3 regions of the Mesorhizobium sp. B1-1-1 genome follow, and region 2 is predicted to be linked to each of the others. Evidence: predicted binding sites of a transcription regulator. Region 2 holds the regulator's gene; each other region holds the start of a gene.
What was found. The regulator LexA, encoded in region 2, represses DNA repair genes until DNA is damaged. The targets are predictions, from matches to a motif close to TGTTCNNNNTGTGTTCNG.

Region 1 (6,798 bases), on a different contig from region 2:
CGATCCCGCGGTGCTGGCGCGACAGGCCGAACGCAAGGCTATCCTTGCGGCGCGTGAGATACGCGAGGCCGAGAAGGCGAGGCTGAAGCAGGAAAGGCTGGCACGCGAGGCAATCGAGAAGGCCGAGCGCGAGGCCGCAGCCGAAGCCGCACGGGTCGCGGCCGAAGAGGCGGCGCAGGCGGAAGCCAGGATTCGGGAAGCCGAAGAGGCCGAGCGCATCGCGCGTCTGCTGGCCGACGAGGCCGAGCGCAAGGCGAAGCGCGACGCGCGCTATGCGGCGCGCAAGGCGCGCACCGGCAGGACACCGCCAGGCTTTACCGGCCGCTAGCCTCAGACCGCCGGAGCAACCTGCTTCGAGGATCAGGGTCGCTGCGAAGCGGCCCTGCATGCGTTTGTCCGCGCGCCAATTCGTGCGATTGCCGACGCCGTTCGTGATGCGACTTTCGCAAAATTGCTCTGTTTGCTTCGACGCAATTCCGGATGGAAAACCGCTTCGCTTCCTGGATTGCTTTACGCCGCGAATTTCAGCCCCATAATGCCGCAGACGATGAGCGCGATGCAGGCGAGCCTGATGACGGTCGCCGGCTCGCCGAGCAGCCAGATACCGAGCAGCGCCGTGCCGACCGTGCCGATGCCGGTCCACACCGCATAGGCGGTGCCGACGGGCAGCGCTTTCAGCGCCAGTCCAAGCAGCGTGAGGCTGACGATCATCGAGGCGACCGTGAGCACGGTCGGGACGAGGCGGGTGAATCCGTCGGTATATTTGAGGCCGATTGCCCAGCCGATCTCGAACAGGCCGGCGAAAAACAGAAAAATCCATGACATGGGGAACGCTCCATCCAAGCATCGCACCGACGTCCGTTCAGGACGATGCAATGCGCGATCGACCGAGCACCGCGGCAGCCGATGCCCTGTCAGACAGTGGGCGGGTCGTCCCGACCGGATTTCAGGAGATGTGGGGTCGTCCCCGCACCAGATATAGGGTACCTTAACGCCCGATCAACAAACTGCCGGCGGTGTTCCGAACGCCGCCGGCGAACTCCATCCGAGGCACGCGACTATTTTTCCTTGAGCCTCGTTGCCTTGACCGGCGGCGCCTTGAGCGTGGGAGCAGCGGCCGGCTTCTTGGCGTCCTTCTTTGGCTTGCGGGCCTCCTTGCCTGCCTTCATCGCACCTTTTGCCATGATTCGTTCCTCCAGTTGCGGGAAGTGAAGTGAAACAAGAGAAATGCCTCTAGGCAAGGGCCGTTCGCGGTCACGGCCGCGAAAACCGGCAACCTGTTTCGGCGGCCTTATGAATCCGAACCGGCGCGCAGCGACTTGAACGGACGGGGTGTTGGTGCGTCGCGATGGCCGCGGAATTTCGGCGGGCCCGCAGCATGATCTCAAGGAAATCGGCTCCCACTTTTCCTGCAATTGCTCTAGACTTCGCGTGTCGGACAGGACGACAGGGAAGCAATGGCGGGGCATGGCGGCTCTCGAACGGTCATCTACGCGGCGCTCGCCGGCAATCTCGCGATCGCGCTGACCAAATTCGTCGCAGCCTTCTTCACCGGCAGTTCGGCGATGTTTTCGGAAGGCGTGCATTCGCTGGTCGATACCGGCAATGGTAGCCTGCTGCTTTATGGCATGCATCGCGCCGCACGCCCGGCCACCCGCGCGCATCCGCTCGGCCATGGCCGCGAGCTCTACTTCTGGAGCTTCATCGTGGCGCTTCTCGTCTTCGCGCTCGGCGCCGGCGTATCGTTCTACGAAGGCGTGACGCACATCATTGCGCCCGAACCGGCCGCCAATGTCAGGGTCAACTACATCGTGCTCGGCCTGTCGTTTCTGTTCGAGGGCAGCTCATGGCTGGTGGCGCTGAGGGAATTCCGCCGGCAGAAGGGCCAGCAGGGCTGGCTGCAGGCCGTGCAATCGAGCAAGGATCCAAGCGTCTACACAGTGCTGTTCGAGGACAGTGCCGCGCTTCTCGGCCTGATCGTCGCCTTTGCCGGCATATTGGCGGCGGAGATTTTCGAGATGCCGGAACTGGACGGCGCCGCCTCGATCGGCATTGCGCTGATCCTGGGTGCGACCGCGGCCTTCCTGGCGCGCGAGAGCAAGGGGCTGCTCATCGGCGAGCCTGCTTCGCCCGCGGTGCAGAAAGAAGTGCTGGCGATCGCGCAGCAGGATCCGGCGGTGCAGCGGGCGAACGGCGTCCTGACGGTCCACCTGGGGCCGGAAGAAATCGTTGCCGGCCTGAGCATCGAATTCGAGGACCATCTGTCCGCGCCGGAAATCGAAGCCTGCGTCGAGCGCCTCGAAGCGCAGCTAAGGAAGGAAATGCCCGAGATCACCCGGCTGTTCGTCAAGCCGCAGACGTCAGGCACCTGGGAACAGCGACGCAAGCTGATCGAATCAGCATCCGAGTAGACTTTGAGCATAGCCTCGAAACCCGCGTTCCATTCCTCGGGATCATGCCTCTGGATCAGCGTCGCGTCGTTGCCTTGCGCCGCTGCGCCGCTAAAATCAGCCGATCGAGTTTTGGAGGACTGATTATGAAGATCGACGGCGGCTGTCATTGTGGTGCCATCACCTATGAGGCGGAGGTCGAACCGGAAAAGACCTCGATCTGCCATTGTACCGATTGCCAACAGTTGACCGGTACGGCCTTTCGCGTCACCGTTCCGGCGCCTGAAGATCACTACCGGATCACAAAGGGTACACCGAAGGTCTACATCAAGACCGTGGCAAGCGGCGCCAAGCGCGTCCAGGCCTTTTGCGCCGACTGCGGTTCGCACCTTTACGCCACGTCGGTCGGAGATGGCCCAAAGGTCTACGGCATTCGAGTGGGAACCGCGCGGCAACGCCAGGATTTGATTCCGACACTGCAAAAATGGCACCGCTCGGCGCTTCACTGGCTACCTGAATTTCACGGCATGACCACAGTGGAGGAGCAGTAGCGCCGTCCGGTGCGGCGCCTCATTCGTCGCCTTCGACGACCCTCAGCCTGAGCTGGCCGGTCTTTGAATCGGCAACGCGTGGGGAATCGACAACGCGCGGGCCGGGTTCCGGCTTCGCAGGGGCTGGTGACGCCATGTCAGGGTCGGCATCGCCTCCGGGCTGCGCCCCAAACTCCAGAGCTTCGATCTTCTGGCCGCGTTTGGTCACCTTCGACGTCGAGACGAGGATGTCGTCTATATCCTTGGCCGACTGGGCAAAATGGCCCTGCAATTTGCGCACCCGCTCGTCGACGCGCGAAACATCCTCCATCAGCCGGATCACCTCGCCCTGGATCAGGTGTGCCTGCTCGCGCATACGGGCATCCTTCAGGATCGCCTGGATGACCTGGATCGACAGCATCAGGAGCGACGGCGAGACGATGACGACGCGGGCGCGGTGCGCCTTCTGCACCACCGCCTCGAAATTTTCGTGGATCTCGGCAAACACCGATTCCGACGGCACGAACATGAAGGCGGTATCCTGCGTCTCGCCCTGGATCAGATATTTATCCGCGATATCGCGGACATGCACCTCGATGTCGCGGCGGAAGGCCTGCGACGCGACCTTCTGCTGTTCGGCGCCTTCGGAGGCGCGGATGGTGTTCCAGGCTTCCAGCGGAAACTTGGCGTCGACGGCAAGCGCCGGCGCGCCGTTGGGCATCTTCACCAGGCAATCGGGACGGCTGCCGTTGGACAAGGTCGCCTGGAACTCGTAGGCGCCGTGCGGCAGACCGTCGGCGACGATCGCTTCCATGCGCGACTGGCCGAAGGCGCCGCGCGTCTGCTTGTTGGAGAGGATCGCCTGCAATTGCACGACCTGGCCGGCGAGCGACTGGATGTTGCCTTGCGCGGTGTCGATGACGGCCAGCCGCTCCTGCAATTTGGCCAGGCTCTCATGAGTGGATTTGGTTTGCTCGGTCATGGTCTGGCCGAGGCGGCCGGTCATGGCATCGAGGCGCTGGCCGATCGATTGCGTCAGTTCCGCCTGCCGCGCGCCGAAGACTTCCGCGATGGCGCCCATGCGGCCCTGCATCTCGGCTTGGCTTTGCAATATGCCGGCCATCCGCGCCTCGGCGTCGCGGGCATGGTCGGCGGCTTCGGCAGCGGCCACGGCGCGCGCCTTGGCCGAGCGCCACAGCGCGACGACAAGCGCCACGAACAGGCCAAGAAACACAAAGGCCCCGAACGCCAGCGCATGGCCGAGCGTGATCGTGGTCGCGCCAAGCCGGGCGACAGGTTCCGAAAGGATGGATGTCAGGTCGTTCATGCACACAGCATAGACGATTCGGCCGGCCAGCACAGATCAAAACGTGAACGATCCCCCGGCGTACCGGTTGACGCCCTTTATTCAAGGTCTTAGGTGAGACGCCATGCCGATCAAGCCGCTCATCATCCTTCCCGACCCCATCCTGCGCCAGGTTTCCAAGCCGGTGGAGCGCGTCGACGCGCCCTTGCGCAAACTGGCCGACGACATGCTGGCGACCATGTATGACGCGCCCGGCATCGGGCTGGCCGCGATCCAGATCGGCGAGCCGCTGCGCATGCTGGTGATCGACCTCGCCAAGGAGGACGAGACGCCGGCGCCGCATGTCTTCATCAATCCCGAAATCCTGGAAAGCGCCGACCAGCGCTCCGTCTACGAGGAAGGTTGCCTGTCGATTCCCGACTATTATGCCGAGGTCGAACGCCCGGCTTCCGTGCGGGTCAAGTATCTCGACCGCGATGGCAAGCTGCAGGAAATGGAGGCCGAGGGGCTGATGGCAACCTGCCTGCAGCATGAGATCGACCATCTCAACGGCGTGCTGTTCATCGACCACATTTCGAAGCTGAAGCGCGACATGGTGGTGAAGAAGTTCAAGAAGCTAGCCAAGGACAAGGCTCCGGGCAAGCTGGTGGGATAGGGGACAATGCCCCTTCGCGTCATTTTCATGGGGACGCCGGAGTTTTCGGTGCCGACATTGCGCGCAATTGCCGATGCCGGACATGAGGTCGCGGCCGTCTACACGCAGCCGCCGCGAGCCGCCGGCCGGCGCGGCCTTGAGCTGACGCCGTCGCCGGTACAGCGCGAGGCGGAACGGCTGGGCATCGAGACGCGCACGCCGACGTCGCTCAAGGGCGAGGCCGAACAGGCAGCTTTTCGCGCGCTGCAAGCCGATATCGGCGTGGTCGTGGCTTACGGCCTGCTGCTGCCCAGGGCGGTGCTTGAGGCGCCGCGACTGGGCTGCATCAACGGCCATGCCTCGCTGTTGCCGCGGTGGCGCGGTGCGGCGCCCATCCAACGGGCGATTATGGCGGGCGACAGCGAAACCGGCATGATGGTCATGCGCATGGAAGAAGGCCTCGACACCGGCCCGGTGGGGCTGGTTGAAAAATGCGTCATCGAACCCGATATGACCGCCGGCGATCTGCATGATCGATTGATGAGCGTCAGCGCCGCACTGATCGTGGAAGCGCTGGCGCGGCTGGAAAGGAATAGCCTGGCGTTCACCGCCCAAGCGGTTGAGGGGGTGACCTACGCCAAAAAGATCGATAAATCCGATACGCACGTGGATTGGACGCGACCCGCGGCCGAAGTCCACAATAACATTCGCGGCCTGTCGCCCTTCCCCGGCGCCTGGTGCGAGGTTGAAATTGGTGGCCGGGTGGAACGGCTGAAACTGCTTCGCTCGACGCTTGCGCAAGGCATGGGCGAACCGGGAGGAATTCTCGACGACCGCCTGACGGTCGCCTGCGGAGCGGGCGCGATCCGGCTGGTCGAAGTTCAACGGGCGGGCGGAAGGCCCGCCGCCGCGCAAGAATTCCTGCGCGGGACCAAGATCGAAAAAGGAATGAAATTGTCATGAGCATGATGTCGATACGCGCGGCGACGCCGCGGGATCGCGAGGCCATCCGCCTCGTCGAGGAACACGCTTTCGGCCAGCAGGCGGAGGCCGGGCTGGTTGACGCGCTGGTTTCCGGCGGCGACGCCGTTGTCGAACTGGTGGCGGAAGAAGACGGGCAAGTGGTTGGCCACATCCTGTTTTCGCGGCTTTTCGCCCGCACCGGCGGCAAGGATTTCCCGGCGGTGGCACTGGCGCCGCTGGCGGTGGAGCCCTCCTTTCACGGCACCGGCATTGGCGGCGCGCTGATCCGCGAGGCTCACATCCGCCTGCGCGACGCCGGCGAGATGCTGGCCGTGGTGCTGGGCGACCCCACCTACTACGGCCGTTTCGGCTACAGCCACGCGCGCGCCGAAGGATTCGAGAGCGAGTACCAGGGCGAGGCGCTGCAGGCGCTGGCCTGGGGCGACGCTCCCGAAACCGGCCGGCTGGTCTACGCCTCGGCCTTCACCGCACTCGCCGCCTAGGCGAGTGCGTATAGCCGCCCGGCATGCCGCGTTTTCGCCTCGACATCGAATATGACGGCAGCTTGTTTGCCGGCTGGCAGCACCAGGCGGACCAGCCTTCGGTGCAGCAGGCGATCGAGCAGGCGATCGAAAAATTCTGCGGCCAGCAGGTCCGCTTGCGCGCTGCCGGCCGCACCGATGCGGGCGTGCATGCGACGGCCCAGGTGGCGCATGTCGACCTGGCCAAGGCCTGGCCGGACGACAAGGTGCGCGACGCCGTCAACGCGCATCTGCAGGCCGCCGGCAACCGCATCGCGATCTTGAAAGCAACGACCGTCGTCGACGGCTTCGATGCCCGCTTCTCGGCTATCGGCCGTCACTATCTCTACCGCATCCTCAACCGGCGCGCGCCCTCGGCGCTGGAAAAGGGCAAGGTATGGTGGGTGCCGAAGCAGCTTGACGCCGCTGCCATGCACGAAGCAGCCAAAGTGCT
Region 2 (6,798 bases):
GAAGATCAATTGAGCAAGCCCTACGACCCGTCCGCCGAGGGCGCGGAAATGTCGTTCAAGGAGCGCATGTCCTACAGCGACTATCTGCATCTGGAAAAGGTGCTCGAGGCGCAGGAGCCGCTTTCGTCAGCCCATGACGAGATGCTGTTCATCATCCAGCACCAGACATCGGAACTCTGGATGAAGCTCGCGCTGCACGAAATCGGCGCCGCAATCCGCTCCATCCGCGCCGACCGTCTCGAACCGAGCTTCAAGATGCTTTCGCGCGTCGCCCGCATCTTCGAGCAGCTCAACAATGCCTGGGACGTGCTGCGCACGATGACGCCCAGCGAATACACCGAGTTCCGCGACGCGCTTGGCCAGTCCTCGGGCTTCCAGTCGTGGCAGTACCGTGCCATCGAGTTCATGGCCGGCAACCGCAATCTCGCAATGCTCGGACCGCACAAGCACCGGCCGGACCTCAGCGAGAAACTGGAGGCGATCCTGGCGCAACCGTCGCTCTACGACGAGGCGCTGCTGCTGCTCGCCCGTAACGGCTTCGACATCGGTGCCGACGCAAGGCGTACGGACTGGCGCGAAACGCGGACCGAGAACGAAGAGGTCCTTGTCGCCTGGCAGATCATCTACCGCGACCCGCAGCGCTACTGGATGTTCTACGAACTCGCCGAGAAGCTGGTCGATTTCGAGGATTATTTCCGCCGTTGGCGCTTCAACCACGTCACCACGGTCGAGCGCATCATCGGTATGAAGCGCGGCACCGGCGGCACATCGGGCGCGTCCTACCTGAAGAAGATGCTGGAGGTGGAGTTGTTCCCGGAGCTGTGGAAGGTCCGCACCCGGCTCTGACGTAGCTTTGCCGACTGCATATCGTTATCCCGAACCCGCTGCGCTTTTCTGAGCGACAGGCTCTTAAGTCACCGCCGCCTTGACGGCGAAACGCGCCTCCTGCCACGCGTCCGTGCGCAAAATGTCTTCCAGCACCTCGACAGCCTGCCAGACATCGACATAGCCGACATAAAGCGGCGTAAAGCCGAAGCGAATCGTGGATGGCGCGCGAAAATCGCCGATCACGCCGCGCTCGATCAAGGCCCGCATCACCTGATAGCCATGCGGGTGGAGGAACGACACCTGGCTGCCGCGCTCATTGCCGTCGCGCGGGCCTTCGAGTTCGAGGCCGTAGGCGCCGCATTTTGCCTCGACGAGCTGGATGAACAGATCGGTCAATGCGATGCTCTTCCTGCGCACCTCTGCCATGTCGACGTCGTTCCAGACATCGAGGGCCCCTTTGAGCGCGCGCATCGACAGCACAGGCTGCGTGCCGCAGAGAAACCGGCGGATGCCTGTGCCGGCAGCAAAACCCTGTTCGAAGGCGAAAGGCCGCGCATGGCCCCACCAGCCGCTGAGCGGCTGGCGGACATCGCCATGGTGGCGCTCGGCCGCGTAGATGAAGGCCGGGGCACCTGGGCCTCCATTGAGATATTTGTAGGTGCAGCCGACGGCGAAATCGGCGTTCGAACGGTCGAGCTCGACCGGCAAGGCGCCGGCGGTATGGCAGAGATCCCAGACGATCAGCGCGCCGGCATCATGTGCCGTCCGCGTCAGCGCGGCCATGTCGCGCAACTGCCCGGATTTGTAGTTGACGTGGTTGACCAGGATGACCGCGACCCGCTCGTCGATCAGTTCTTCTATGGTCGGCGCATCGACACCCTCGAGCCGCAGCACCGTGCCCGGCCGCGTCGAGGCAACGCCTTCGGCCATATAGAGATCGGTCGGAAAGCTGTCCCCCTCGGCGACGATGACTGACCTGTCCGGCCGCATCCCGAGTGCCGCATGCAGCACCTTGTAGATGTTGATCGAGGTGGTATCGCAGACCACCGTCTGGCCGGCGGCGGCCCCGATCAGGCGCCCGAGTTGGTCGCCGAGTTCGACCGGCATGTCGAACCAGCCGGCGGTGTTCCAGGCGCGGATGAGATCCTGCGCCCACTCCTGCGTGGCGGCCTTCTGCAGCTCGCCGAACACGGCGGGCGAAGCGGCGCCCAGCGAATTGCCGTCGAGATAGATCACCCCCTGGGGCAAGGTGAAGCGGTCACGCATGGCACGCAGCGGATCCGCGGTGTCCATTGCCTCGATCGCTGCGAGATCGGGAATTTTGCTCATGGTCGCGATGTTCCTCGGTGAGAAGAGCGCCCTGGAAACGGGCCGGCTGTTTTGCCGCCCGGGCAAGGGCTGGCCGCATAGAGGCGCAAGAACAGGGTGAACGCCCGGTTCGATCTTTGCTCGATTTCCGCCCGAGGCAGTTCCTCGAGCACCCCAACGATCCGGCGAACCTGGAGATCGCCGATCAAAAGACTGATGTAGATGTCGGCGGCTTCGGCAGGATCGTCACAGGCGATCAGGCCGGCCCGACTTGCGGTTCGAAGCAGGTCGCCAACAAGCGGCATTATGGTATTGCGGCCGAATTGCGCGATCGATTGGCCAAGCGTGCCTGTATCGTTGACGTCGCCGGCCGCGGCGCGATTGAGCGCCACCGCCTTGTCGCCCGTCACGAGGGTCAGCAGGACTGGCCCGAGCAAGTTCAGGGTTTTGAGCGGATCGCGCGCCTGGTGAAGGGCGTCCTCCAGCAGCTTCCTTGCCTCTCCCGCATTGGCTTCGATCAAGGATCGAAACAGGGTCTGCTTGTTGCCGTACCAGTTGTAGAGGGTTTCGTTCGAGGCCGATGCCCGCTTGGCGATAGCAAGCAGGGAGGCGCTCTTGTAGCCGGTTTCCCGGAGCACCGCATAGGCGGCCTCCTCTATCCGTTCGCGTCGCGCGGCCTGCTTCGGCGTGGTCATTGGTGTTCCTCTTCGAAAACCGTACATTATTATACGGTTTCGTCAAGCGAACGGGAAGCAAGGAGCGAGCGAACGCAGCCCATCGCGACCAGTGGTGGTGCCTCGTCGTTTTCCGGCAGGAAGTTGGCATTTTGGTTTCGTTTCGTTCACGAGCCGCAGGGGTTTCTAATCCGCCCAAACGCACCCCGCACCTTGCCGGTCACCCAGCTTGCAGGCTTGTGCCAAGAGTGGAGACCGGTCGGGCCACAGGCCATTAACCAAAATAGTTTCAAAGGGCCCGGGAGCGCATTGACGACGGACCGCGCTGGCAGGATGCTGGCTGCGGGAGGGCATTTCGTTTCCGTCGCCTTAACAAATTCATTAAACTTTAAATGGTTGCGGAACACAACTGGAACAGATAGTGTTTGTTCTGGGTTTGTTTTCTGATTCTGGTTCCAGACCCTTCGTGCAATGCCTTTGGGGGCCGCCATGCTCACGCGCAAGCAACATGAACTCTTGATGTTCATCCATGAACGGCTGAAGGAAAGCGGCATTCCGCCGTCCTTCGACGAGATGAAGGAAGCGCTGGACCTCGCCTCCAAGTCGGGAATTCATCGGCTGATCACGGCGTTGGAGGAGCGCGGCTTCATTCGCCGCCTGCCCAACCGGGCGCGCGCGCTGGAGGTGCTGCGCCTGCCGGACTCGATCGCGCCGGGTCTTAACGCGGCAAAGAAGTTCTCCCCGAGCGTCATCCAGGGCAGCCTCGGACAGGGCAGCAGCCCTAGCCGGCAGATCAAGCCGGCGACGTCTTCGCGTCTGCCCGCTGTCGGCAATGACGACGATGCGGTTTCAGCGGTGTCGATCCCGGTCATGGGTCGCATCGCAGCGGGTGTGCCGATCGACGCCATCCAGCATCAGACGCATTCCATTTCAGTGCCGCCTGACATGATCATGGGCGGCGAACACTATGCGCTGGAGGTCAAGGGCGATTCGATGATCGAGGCCGGCATTTTCGACGGCGACACGGTCATCATCCGCAATGCCGACACCGCAAGTCCCGGCGAGATCATCGTGGCCCTGGTGGACGAGGAGGAAGCAACGCTTAAGCGCTTCCGCCGAAAGGGTGCTTCGATTGCGCTCGAGGCTGCCAATCCGGCCTATGAAACACGTATTTTCGGACCGGACAGGGTCAAGGTGCAGGGCAAGCTGGTCGGCCTGATCAGGCGCTACTGAGCGGGGTCGGCGGTGGGCTTTTCGGGTTTACGGTAAGGCGGCAGTCCCCTTGCCTCGCGTGAGAATTTTCGCTGTTCGTGCCAAGGCCGATATGGCCTGTCGACGGCAAAGCTGACCCGTGCCGGTGCCGTCGCCGATTGCCGGTCGAAGAAGACGGCGGCACTTCCCTTACGAGCGAGCTGCCGCTTGGTGATGACGAGAACCAGCGGATTGTGGCAGGGGTCGTAGCCCGCGGGGTCGTTGATGACGATCAGATCCGCATAGGAGCAGGCCCTCCAGGCGTCCTTGCGATCCTCCACCTGCGCGATGATCGCCCCCGAGGTATGCCGGGCCATGCACAGGCCCGTGAAGCAATAGAAAGGCGCTCCCGCCGGAAGTTGCGCGGGATCGAAGATGTCGAACTGTCGGTCTCCGCTGTCGAACAGTTCCGGCGCAACGATGGTTTCGGACTTCAGCGCGCGTTTCCAATTATCGACGGTGAATTCGTTCGGGCGCGCCCGGTTGATCGCGAGCTCGCCGCCGCCGATCGGCAACGCCACCAGGCGGGCATCCTCCGAAATCAGCACGTCCGGCGTGCGCGTGTCCGAGACGGTCAACAGGCCGGCGAGCGCGAAGGGAAGTGCCGCCAGCCGCAGCCATGTCGTGGCCATCGTCGCGATGACCAGGGCGATCGCCACCAGAAGGACGGATTGCTGCGAAATCAACCCGACCGCGTCGACCGGCGAGCGTTGCGAGATCCATCCTGATATGGCGATCATCGCGGCCAGTCCCTTGCCCATCAGATAAAGGGATGGTCCATCGAACCCGAACGGCATCAGCAGCGCGCTGGCAACCGCAAGGAACATCACGACAGAAACGATCGGCATGACGGCAAGATTGGCGAACAGGCTGAGCGGCGACACGCGCTGGAAATGCCAGATGGCGAAAAGCGCCGTGGCGCTTCCCGCGATAATCGAGGTCATCGCCAGCCCACCTGTCGCCAGCAGCAATTTTCGCGTCAGCAGGCCAGGCAAGGTCCGTTGCGGCGGCGGGGTCCGCGCTTTGTCGGCTTTGCGATCCGACCAGCCGGCATAGGCGCCGACCAGGGCCGCGGTGGCGGCGAACGACATCTGGAAGCTCGGCCCTACCACCTCGTGCGGCGACACCACGATGACGGCGATCGCCGAAATAGCCAGATTGCGCATGGTGAGTGCCGCCCGATCGAACAGAACGGCGATCAGCATCACCGCCAGCATGATGAAGCTGCGTTCGGCGGCGACAACGACGCCCGAAATGACGAGGTAGGCGGCGATCGAGAAAAGTGCCGCCGCGGCCGCGTATTTCTTGACCGGCCGGCGGGAGGAAAAATTCGGGAACAGCGCGAAGCCGCCACGCAGCAGACCCATGACCGTGCCGGCGACCAGCGCCATGTGCAGCCCGGAAATTGAGATGATGTGGTAGATGCCGGTGCGTCGCATCGCTTCATTGATCTCGTCGGGAATCCCGGCGCGCACACCCACGATCAGCGCCGCGGCGATCTCGCCCTCGGCACCGCCGATGCTGCCCCTGATATGGTCGGCAATGCTTTCGCGAGCACTCTCGATGGCGGCTGAAAGGGCGGCCCACAGCGGCCTGTCATCGGCTGAGACGATTTTGGGGTTGCCGAGAAAGAAGCCGCTGGCGCCTATGCCGGCGAAGTAGCTGTCGAAGGAAAAGTCGTAGCTGTCCGGCCGCACCGGTCCGGTCGGCGGCAACAGCCTGGCATAGCCGCTCACGAGCGAACCGGCCGTCACTTCAGCCGGCACCTTGCGTGCCGAAAGGCGAACGCGCTCCGGCGCGTAGAGTAGTTTCGGCCGCGCGGTCGATGTCACATCGATGGTCAGCCGGATGCGCCCGGTCTCCATCTGGTCGACCGAAACGACGCGGCCGGTGATTTGCGTGGAGATTTCCGAGCCCAGCATCCGCGTTCCCGCCCGCCACGTCTCGACTTTGCCGGCGAGCATGCCGAGCGCGCACAACAGCGCCGCCATGAAGCACAGATGCGTTTTCGGCCATGAGCGTGAAACGAGCGCGCACAGCGACATCAGGATCGCGACCGCGACAGGCTTGGCAAAGCCCGGCTCCGCCGCCAACGAAAAATACGCAATCGATCCGCATGCCAGGAACACCGGGACGAGCAGGAAGCCTATGCCCCGATCGAGTTCGAGCTCGGACGCTCTGGCCACGCCGTTGCGCAGACGAGGCCATGAAGCACGGCCGAACTCACGGCGCAGACGCACGGCCGCGCCGGCTGCGGGAATGCCGGGCGGCGTGGAAACATCCGCCGGCGGCGACTTGCCCGGCTGCTGTAGGGGCGGCAACGCCAGCGGCAATGAGGCGGGCGCGGGCATGGCAAAAAGAGAGCGTTCGCTGACGCCGGCAACGACGTCCTCGCCTTCCTCCGCGCCCCGGCCCGCTCCAGCCATCGGGTCTGCCCCTTGCGCCCTCGACACCCTATGCTACATGAACGCGCGACGCGCGAAAGTGCGTGTGATCCGCACCCCGCTCCAGACGTTTCCCGAGAGTTGTATGTCCGACAAGGTTGTCACCCGTTTTGCCCCCTCGCCCACCGGCTACCTGCACATCGGCGGCGCGCGTACGGCGCTCTTCAACTGGCTCTACGCCAAGCACACCGGCGGTACGATGCTGCTGCGCATCGAGGACACCGACCGCGAGCGCTCCACCGATGCGGCGACAGCAGCCATTCTCGAAGGACTGACTTGGCTCGGCCTCACCT
Region 3 (6,798 bases), on a different contig from region 2:
ATGGAGCACACCATCGCCGCGCCGCATGATGGCGTGATCGCCGAGATCGCCACCGAGGGCGCGCAGGTTACCGACGGCACTGTGCTGGTGCGGTTCGAGGATATGCAAGGCTGACAGCCTCGCTGCCGGATGCCAAGCGTCCCTGTCCTGCCGGACAGAGAGAGGCGCCGTAGAATGTCGACCGCCGTTATATGTCCATGGCAAGACACACAGGCAGAAATGAAATGGCCGGGACGAGCCCGGCCATTTCATCGATATAGGCAGCGATTACGGCTGGATCGGCGCATACTTGCCGTCGTGCCACTGGTTGATGTCGTAGCTGGCGTTCTTGAGGTCGCCCTTCTCGTCGAAGGTGACATTGCCGACAACCGTGCTGATTGGCTGCCCGTTCTTCAGCGCCTCGGCGACCTTGGCCGGATCATCGCTGCCGGCACGCTTGATGCCTTCCGCAAAGGCCTGGATCGTGGCGTAGGAGAATAGCGTGAAGCCTTCCGGCACGAAACCGCCGGCTTTGATCTTCTCGACGGCTGCCTTGGCTTCCGGCTTTGCCTGAGGATCCGACGGGAAGACGAACATGGTCCCTTCGCCGGCCGGGCCGGCAACCTGCCAGAATTCCGGCGAGGCTATCGAATCCGGCATGATCAGCTGGAACTTGATGCTCTGTTCCGCCGACTGGCGCAGGATCAGGCCAGCCTCCGGGTGGTAACCGCCGAAATAGACAACGTCGGCCTTGAGGTCCTTGAGCTTGGTGACGAGCGCCGAATAGTCCTTTTCGCCGGCATTGATGCCTTCATAGTCCACTTCCTTCAGGCCGCCGGCATTCATCGTGGCCTTGACCGCATCGGCAACGCCCTGACCGTAGGCACTCTTGTCATGCAGGATGACGACGTTCTTGCCGGCATACTTCTTCGCGATCCAGGGGCCGATGAAGGCACCCTGCGCATCGTCACGCGTATAGAGGCGCATGATCGTCGGCCAGCCGGCCTTCGCTGCGGCGTCGGTCAGCACCGGGTTCGAGGAGGCCGGGCTCATCATCAGGGCACCGGCTTCGGCATAGACGGCGGAAGCCGGAATGCTCGAACCCGAGCAAGCGTGGCCGTCGATGAACTTGACGCCATTGGCGACGATACGGTTGGCGACCGAAACCGCCTGCTTCGGGTCGCACTGGTCATCCTCGATATCGAGCTTGACCTGGCGACCGTCGACACCGCCGGCGGCATTGATCGCGTCGGCGGCAGCCTGCGCGCCCTGCTTGAACTGATCGCCAATGGTGGCGAGCTGTCCGGTCATCGGACCGACCACCGAAAAGGTGATGTCGTCGGCATAGGCGACCGGCGCGCTCATCATCAGGCCGAAGATGGCCGCGTTCAAAATACTTAATTTTTTCATTGCGGTATGACTCCTCCACTCACGCGCGGCCGCCCCGGCCACGCTTCTTCCAGAGAGGCCGGACAATTTCATCCTTCGTGTGGCCTGTCTAGGCGCATTGGCGGCGCTCGATTAGGCCTGCGGAGCATCTCTGGAGCAAAAAGGCAAAAGCCGCGCCGGCCTTGTTCCGGCCGGTCGCGGCTTTGCCTGTCGAGCTGTTTCTCAAGCGCCCCCGCACTCGAACCCAACTCGCCTTCCCTGTCTTCCTGCTGGCCCTGATCTTTCCGAAAACCGGATCATGGCCGCCGCGCCGCTGGCCCTGTCGGGCGTGCCGCGTTCTTGGTTTTGTCGCGTGGCCGTCTTACCGCGGCCTTGTCCTTGCCTGGCGGACCAGAAGGCCGCCCTGCCTTATCTCTAAATTCAGTGCATCGTCATCCATTCGCGGGCTTCGCGCAGCGCCTTGGCGATCTCGACCTTCGACATCGCAGCCGACAGTTCCGAACGCAATTCCGCAGCGCGGGCCGAACCCTTGATCGCGGCGATGTTGAACCATTTGTGGGCGGCGACGACATCGGTCTCGCAATCGCGGCCCGTCGCATACATCATCCCCAGTTCGAAAAGAATGTCGGCCTGGGCAGTTGCCCCCATGGCGCCGAAGCCTGCTTCAAGCATTTCAAAACGTGCCATTTTCAATCCTCTCTTCCGGCCCTGTCTGGCTCCCGAGAGCTGCCTCCGTTTGTCTGCCCGGGCTGCTCTTTCGATGCTTTCGAGAATGCCGCGCAGGCTTGAATCCGTCGTTAAATGGCGTGCTTAATTTGAGGAAAACAAAGCTAAAACAATAGGTAAACGTGGAAATTCGTTAAGGATACAAAGCCAGCGATTCAGCCGGATAGCGCCAAATTTGACGAAAATTTTCGCGAGCGGAATCAACACTCCGCTAACCACGCGAAACAAACGCCGCGCATGCATACATTCATTTCCCTGCCGACATTGCTTCCGTCGGCGCTTCTGAATTGCCAAAGCTTCCGCTGCGGCACCGCTTTTGTTTTGCGGGGAGCTGGATTAGCTTACGTTTGCGTAAGCGGCAGACCGGCGAGGCGGAGCCTCCTGCCGGGTATCCAAGGGAGGAAAGATGTTTCGAAAAGCAAGCCTGGCCCTGGCGGCCACTTTGATCCTGACCGGTGTGGCCTGGGCCGATCCGATCGAGGGAAACTGGAAGACGCAGGCCGGCGATACCGCGGCCATCGGGGGCTCGGGTTCATTTTCCATCACGCTGAAGTCCGGCAAATATGCCGGCAAGACCATCGGTTCGCTCAAGGCGTCCGGCGACAACAAATACGCCGGCAGCATAACCGACCCGGCAAACGACAAGACCTACTCCGGCAAGGCGACACTGTCGGGCACCTCGCTGAAAATGAGCGGCTGCGTGCTCGGCGGGCTGATCTGCAAGAGCCAGACCTGGCACAAGCTCTGATCGACCCCATCCTTGCGACATGAAAACGGGGCCGGCAGGCCCCGTTTTCATTTCATGATCCTGGCATGCTGTGCCGGCGGCCATGCTCCTTATAGCCAGCCCCGCCTCAAAACCCATCAACCAATTTGAACGGCAGATGAACGTCGGCATCAGAGCCGGTTCAGTCGTGCCCGGGCATTCTCCTGCGTGTTGAAGGAGACACGACCAATGCTCGCCCGCCGCTTCACCATCGTCTGCCTGCTGGTGAGCCTGTTTGGAATGTTCTTCGCCATCCTCGTCGCCGAAGCGGGCCGTCCGGCCCGTTCCTGGAACGAGGCCAGTTCCAGAACCTGCCGCCTCGCCTGCCCGGCCACCCTTCGCCCCTGAGACAGAAACCAAAGACCTGACCAAACCAAGACCTCGAAAGAAAAGCAAAGACCATGAACCGCATCGCCGCCAACCTCTTCAAAACCGTTCGGCTTCTGCCGCGGGCGGCGCTCATCCTGGCGTTTCTTGCCGCGCCGGTCCTGGCCGTGCCGATGATGCGTGCCGATGCCGGTTCCACGATCGACGCGCCAGCACTGAAGAAGTCCGGCGTCGGTTTCGTGCTGCTGGTCAGCCTGCAGCGCGGATAAATTGCGCCTTCGATCGGGACACCCCTCCCAACCGCCTTTCCAAATCTCTATATTGAGCCATGGAAAAGCGAATCTACCCCCAAGCCATCGAATCTGTCGTCATGCCCGAGCCTTTTGGCCGGCAAAGCTTTGACACCGCCGAAAAGGCGGTCGCGGCGCTGCAAGCCCTTTATGACCGCAACACCAAGTTCCTGCGCGACTCCTTCGCGGCGCTTGCCGCCGGCGGCGACAGCAGCAAGCGCTACCGCGCCTTCTACCCGGAGATCGGCGTCACAACGAACTCGTTCACCCAGATCGATTCACGCCAAGCCTATGGCCACATGCCGACGCCGGGGCATTTTTCCACCACCATCACCCAGCCGAGCCTGTTCGAAAGCTATCTGGTCGAGCAATTGCGTCTGATCATGCGCAACCACGGGGTCGCGGTCACGGTCTCGGAATCGACAACGCCGATCCCGCTGCATTTCGCCTTTCTCGAAGGCACCCATGTCGACGGAACGGCGGCCGAGCGTATCCAGCGGCCGATCCGAGACCTGTTCGACGTGCCAGATCTCGACGGTACAGATGACCAGATCGCCAACGGCACGTTCGAAGTGGCGTTCGGAGAACCAAGGCCGCTGGCGCCCTTCACCGCGCAGCGGATCGACTATTCGCTCCACCGCCTGTCGCACTATACCGCGACCACGCCGCAGCATTTCCAGAATTTCGTGCTGTTCACCAACTATCAGTTCTATATCGACGAGTTCGTGGCGCGCGCCCGTGACCTGATGGAGAGTGGCGGCGGCGGATATGCCGAATTCATCGAACCGGGCAACGTGGTCACCAAAGCCGGGCAGAGCGCCCCGAGCGAAGGGATGGCGCCACAGCGCCTGCCGCAGATGCCGGCCTACCACTTGAAGAAGCCGAACCATGGCGGCATTACCATGGTCAATATCGGTGTCGGACCCTCCAACGCCAAGACGATCACCGATCATATCGCTGTGCTAAGGCCTCATGCCTGGGTGATGCTCGGCCACTGCGCGGGTCTGCGCAATACGCAGGCGCTGGGCGATTATGTGCTGGCGCATGCCTACGTGCGCGAGGATCACGTGCTGGACGACGACCTGCCAGTCTGGGTGCCGATCCCGCCGCTGGCCGAAATCCAGGTGGCATTGCAGGAAGCGGTGGCCGAAGTCACCGGCCTGTCGGGGTACGATCTCAAGCGCATCATGCGCACCGGCACTGTCGCCACCATTGACAACCGCAACTGGGAACTGCGCGACCAGCGCGGACCGGTGCAGCGGCTTTCGCAGTCGAGGGCGATCGCACTTGACATGGAATCGGCAACGATCGCGGCCAATGGCTTCCGCTTCCGCGTGCCTTACGGCACGCTCTTGTGTGTCTCCGACAAGCCGCTGCATGGCGAACTGAAGCTGCCCGGCATGGCGACCGAATTCTACAAGCGGCAGGTGGCGCAGCACCTCACCATCGGCATCAGGGCGATGGAAAAGCTTTCGGAAATGCCGATGGAGCGGCTGCATTCGCGCAAGCTCAGAAGTTTTTCGGAAACGGCCTTCCAGTAGCCGATCTGCGCGCCGCCAGAGCCATTCGCCGTCTTGCCGGCGATTCGCCATCTTGCCGGCAATTCGCTATCTTGATTGAGCCGCATTTTTGCCGATAACCGGGCGGGGACCATCGCAGGCAACTCATGCAGATCTGATCCGATGAAACGCAGTCGAGACATGGCGGCTTCACTGGTATTCATCGTGATGATGACGCTCTCGGTCGCGCTGGTGGCCGGCTTCTTAGGCGCGTTGCACCCGGCGCTCGATTCCTTTTCGCATTTCCGCATTCACCTCGCCGTGCTGATGGCGCTTTGCGCGCTGCCGCTGCTGGCGACATCGTTTCGCCTGCAAGCGGCCGCGGCCCTGGTTTTTGCCGTGGCCGCTCTTGCCACCGCTTCGACCGCCTTGCCCCGGCCGTGGCCGGTTCAGGCGGTCGCCAAACCCACCGACCAGGTAGTCTACAGCCTGCTGCAGATGAATCTGCGCTACGACAACCCGACGCCGAAAAAAGTGCTGTCACTGATCGGCCGGACCAATCCCGACGTCATCACCCTGGACGAGGTGTCGGCGATGTGGGCGACGGAGCTTGGCTACATCGCCAGCGCCTATCCATACCGGATCCTCTGTCCCTATCCCAACGGCGTATTCGGCGTCGCGCTGCTCTCGCGGCGGCCCTTTCTCGCCGGCACCGCGCCACATTGCGAGCGCCGGGGCGCAATGGCCGTTGCGACCATCGATTTCGGCGGCAGGAGCGCCGACGTCGCCGCCATCCATCTCAGCTGGCCGTGGCCGCGGGAACAGTATTGGCAGATCGGCGAACTCTCGGAGCAGCTTTCATCGCTCGGCCAAACCGCCATCATGGCCGGCGATTGCAACGCGGTGCCATGGAGCGCTGCGGTGCGGCGCGTCGCCGCTCTCGGCGGACTGACGGTCATGCCGTCGGCCGGGTCGACCTGGATTCACCGGAAGCTGCCCGACTTCCTGCGCCGCTATGCAGGCCTCCCGATCGACCAGGCGTTCAGCAAGGGCGGCGTGACCATTCTGTCGTCAACGCGACTGGAAGATACCGGCTCCGACCATCTTCCCGTATTCGTGGAGTTCTCGCTTCGCCCCGACGACAGGCTGCCCCATGACGAGCATGAGAGCGCGCTCGCGGCGAGCGACCTTGAAAACAATCCGCGCGGTTGATGCTTCGGCATTCTCAGGGTTTGGTCAACGCTTCGACAAGGTGCTCGACAGGCCCGCCGCCGCGATGCTCGCGCGCATCGAAAGCGTTCTGCCTGGCTTCGTATTCGACATAGATGGTCTTGATTCGGCGCCGCGCCTCGAGGTGCGTGCCGGTGCAGAACCAGTTGTCCGGGCGCCGCAGTCCGGCAAGCGCGGTCTCGGTGGCCCGCATCATCCGCCTCGCGATACCGCCATGCGTCTGCTCGTGCTTGCGAACGCCGACCATGAAACGGTCCCAACGCTCGCGCAGGACTGCGCTTGCCGACGAGAGCCGCGGGAAAGTGTAGGTCAGGTTGAGCGTCCCGTTGGCCTGCCGCAGATGGCAGGCTCCATCCTCCCGGACAATATCGAGATCCCAATGCACGGCGTAACCGGTTTCGGCGATGGCGCGCGTCATATAGCCGTGCTTGGGTCCCAGCCGGTCCATCGCCTCGACAAGGGCGGCTCCGGTATTTCCAGCGACATCGTAGGTGCGGATGTGAACGGTGAGCTTTGTGCCCGCCGACGCGGCTGATGCGCAAAGCAGCATGAAGACCATGGCGAGCATCGTGGGGCTGGTCAGGCGCATGTC

Region 1: a site for LexA is predicted at 4,280-4,297, ahead of FJ986_RS05925 (DNA recombination protein RmuC). Genes of this name have one in related genera too.
Region 3: a site for LexA is predicted at 2,189-2,206, ahead of FJ986_RS00390 (sel1 repeat family protein). Genes of this name have one in related genera too.

The regions. Positions count from the first base shown of each region.
Region 1 covers NZ_VFWW01000003.1:67,716-74,513, forward strand. Annotated here, with positions in the region: gene FJ986_RS05900 (DUF6481 family protein) at 1-328, shown strand, start outside; gene sugE (quaternary ammonium compound efflux SMR transporter SugE) at 511-825, opposite strand; gene FJ986_RS31050 (hypothetical protein) at 1,059-1,184, opposite strand; gene FJ986_RS05915 (cation diffusion facilitator family transporter) at 1,458-2,411, shown strand; gene FJ986_RS05920 (GFA family protein) at 2,537-2,941, shown strand; gene FJ986_RS05925 (DNA recombination protein RmuC) at 2,961-4,247, opposite strand; gene def (peptide deformylase) at 4,351-4,881, shown strand; gene fmt (methionyl-tRNA formyltransferase) at 4,888-5,823, shown strand; gene FJ986_RS05940 (N-acetyltransferase) at 5,820-6,326, shown strand; gene truA (tRNA pseudouridine(38-40) synthase TruA) at 6,350-6,798, shown strand, end outside.
Region 2 covers NZ_VFWW01000006.1:198,819-205,616, reverse strand. Annotated here, with positions in the region: gene FJ986_RS14105 (AMP-binding protein) at 1-13, shown strand, start outside; gene kynA (tryptophan 2,3-dioxygenase) at 10-846, shown strand; gene kynU (kynureninase) at 910-2,157, opposite strand; gene FJ986_RS14090 (TetR/AcrR family transcriptional regulator C-terminal domain-containing protein) at 2,154-2,831, opposite strand; gene lexA (transcriptional repressor LexA) at 3,300-4,043, shown strand; gene FJ986_RS14080 (ComEC/Rec2 family competence protein) at 4,037-6,487, opposite strand; gene gltX (glutamate--tRNA ligase) at 6,591-6,798, shown strand, end outside.
Region 3 covers NZ_VFWW01000001.1:78,761-85,558, reverse strand. Annotated here, with positions in the region: gene FJ986_RS00400 (acetyl/propionyl/methylcrotonyl-CoA carboxylase subunit alpha) at 1-114, shown strand, start outside; gene FJ986_RS00395 (branched-chain amino acid ABC transporter substrate-binding protein) at 268-1,389, opposite strand; gene FJ986_RS00390 (sel1 repeat family protein) at 1,789-2,055, opposite strand; gene FJ986_RS00385 (DUF2147 domain-containing protein) at 2,501-2,842, shown strand; gene FJ986_RS30335 (hypothetical protein) at 3,050-3,208, shown strand; gene FJ986_RS00380 (hypothetical protein) at 3,262-3,456, shown strand; gene FJ986_RS00375 (AMP nucleosidase) at 3,558-5,018, shown strand; gene FJ986_RS00370 (endonuclease/exonuclease/phosphatase family protein) at 5,178-6,188, shown strand; gene FJ986_RS00365 (DUF922 domain-containing protein) at 6,202-6,795, opposite strand.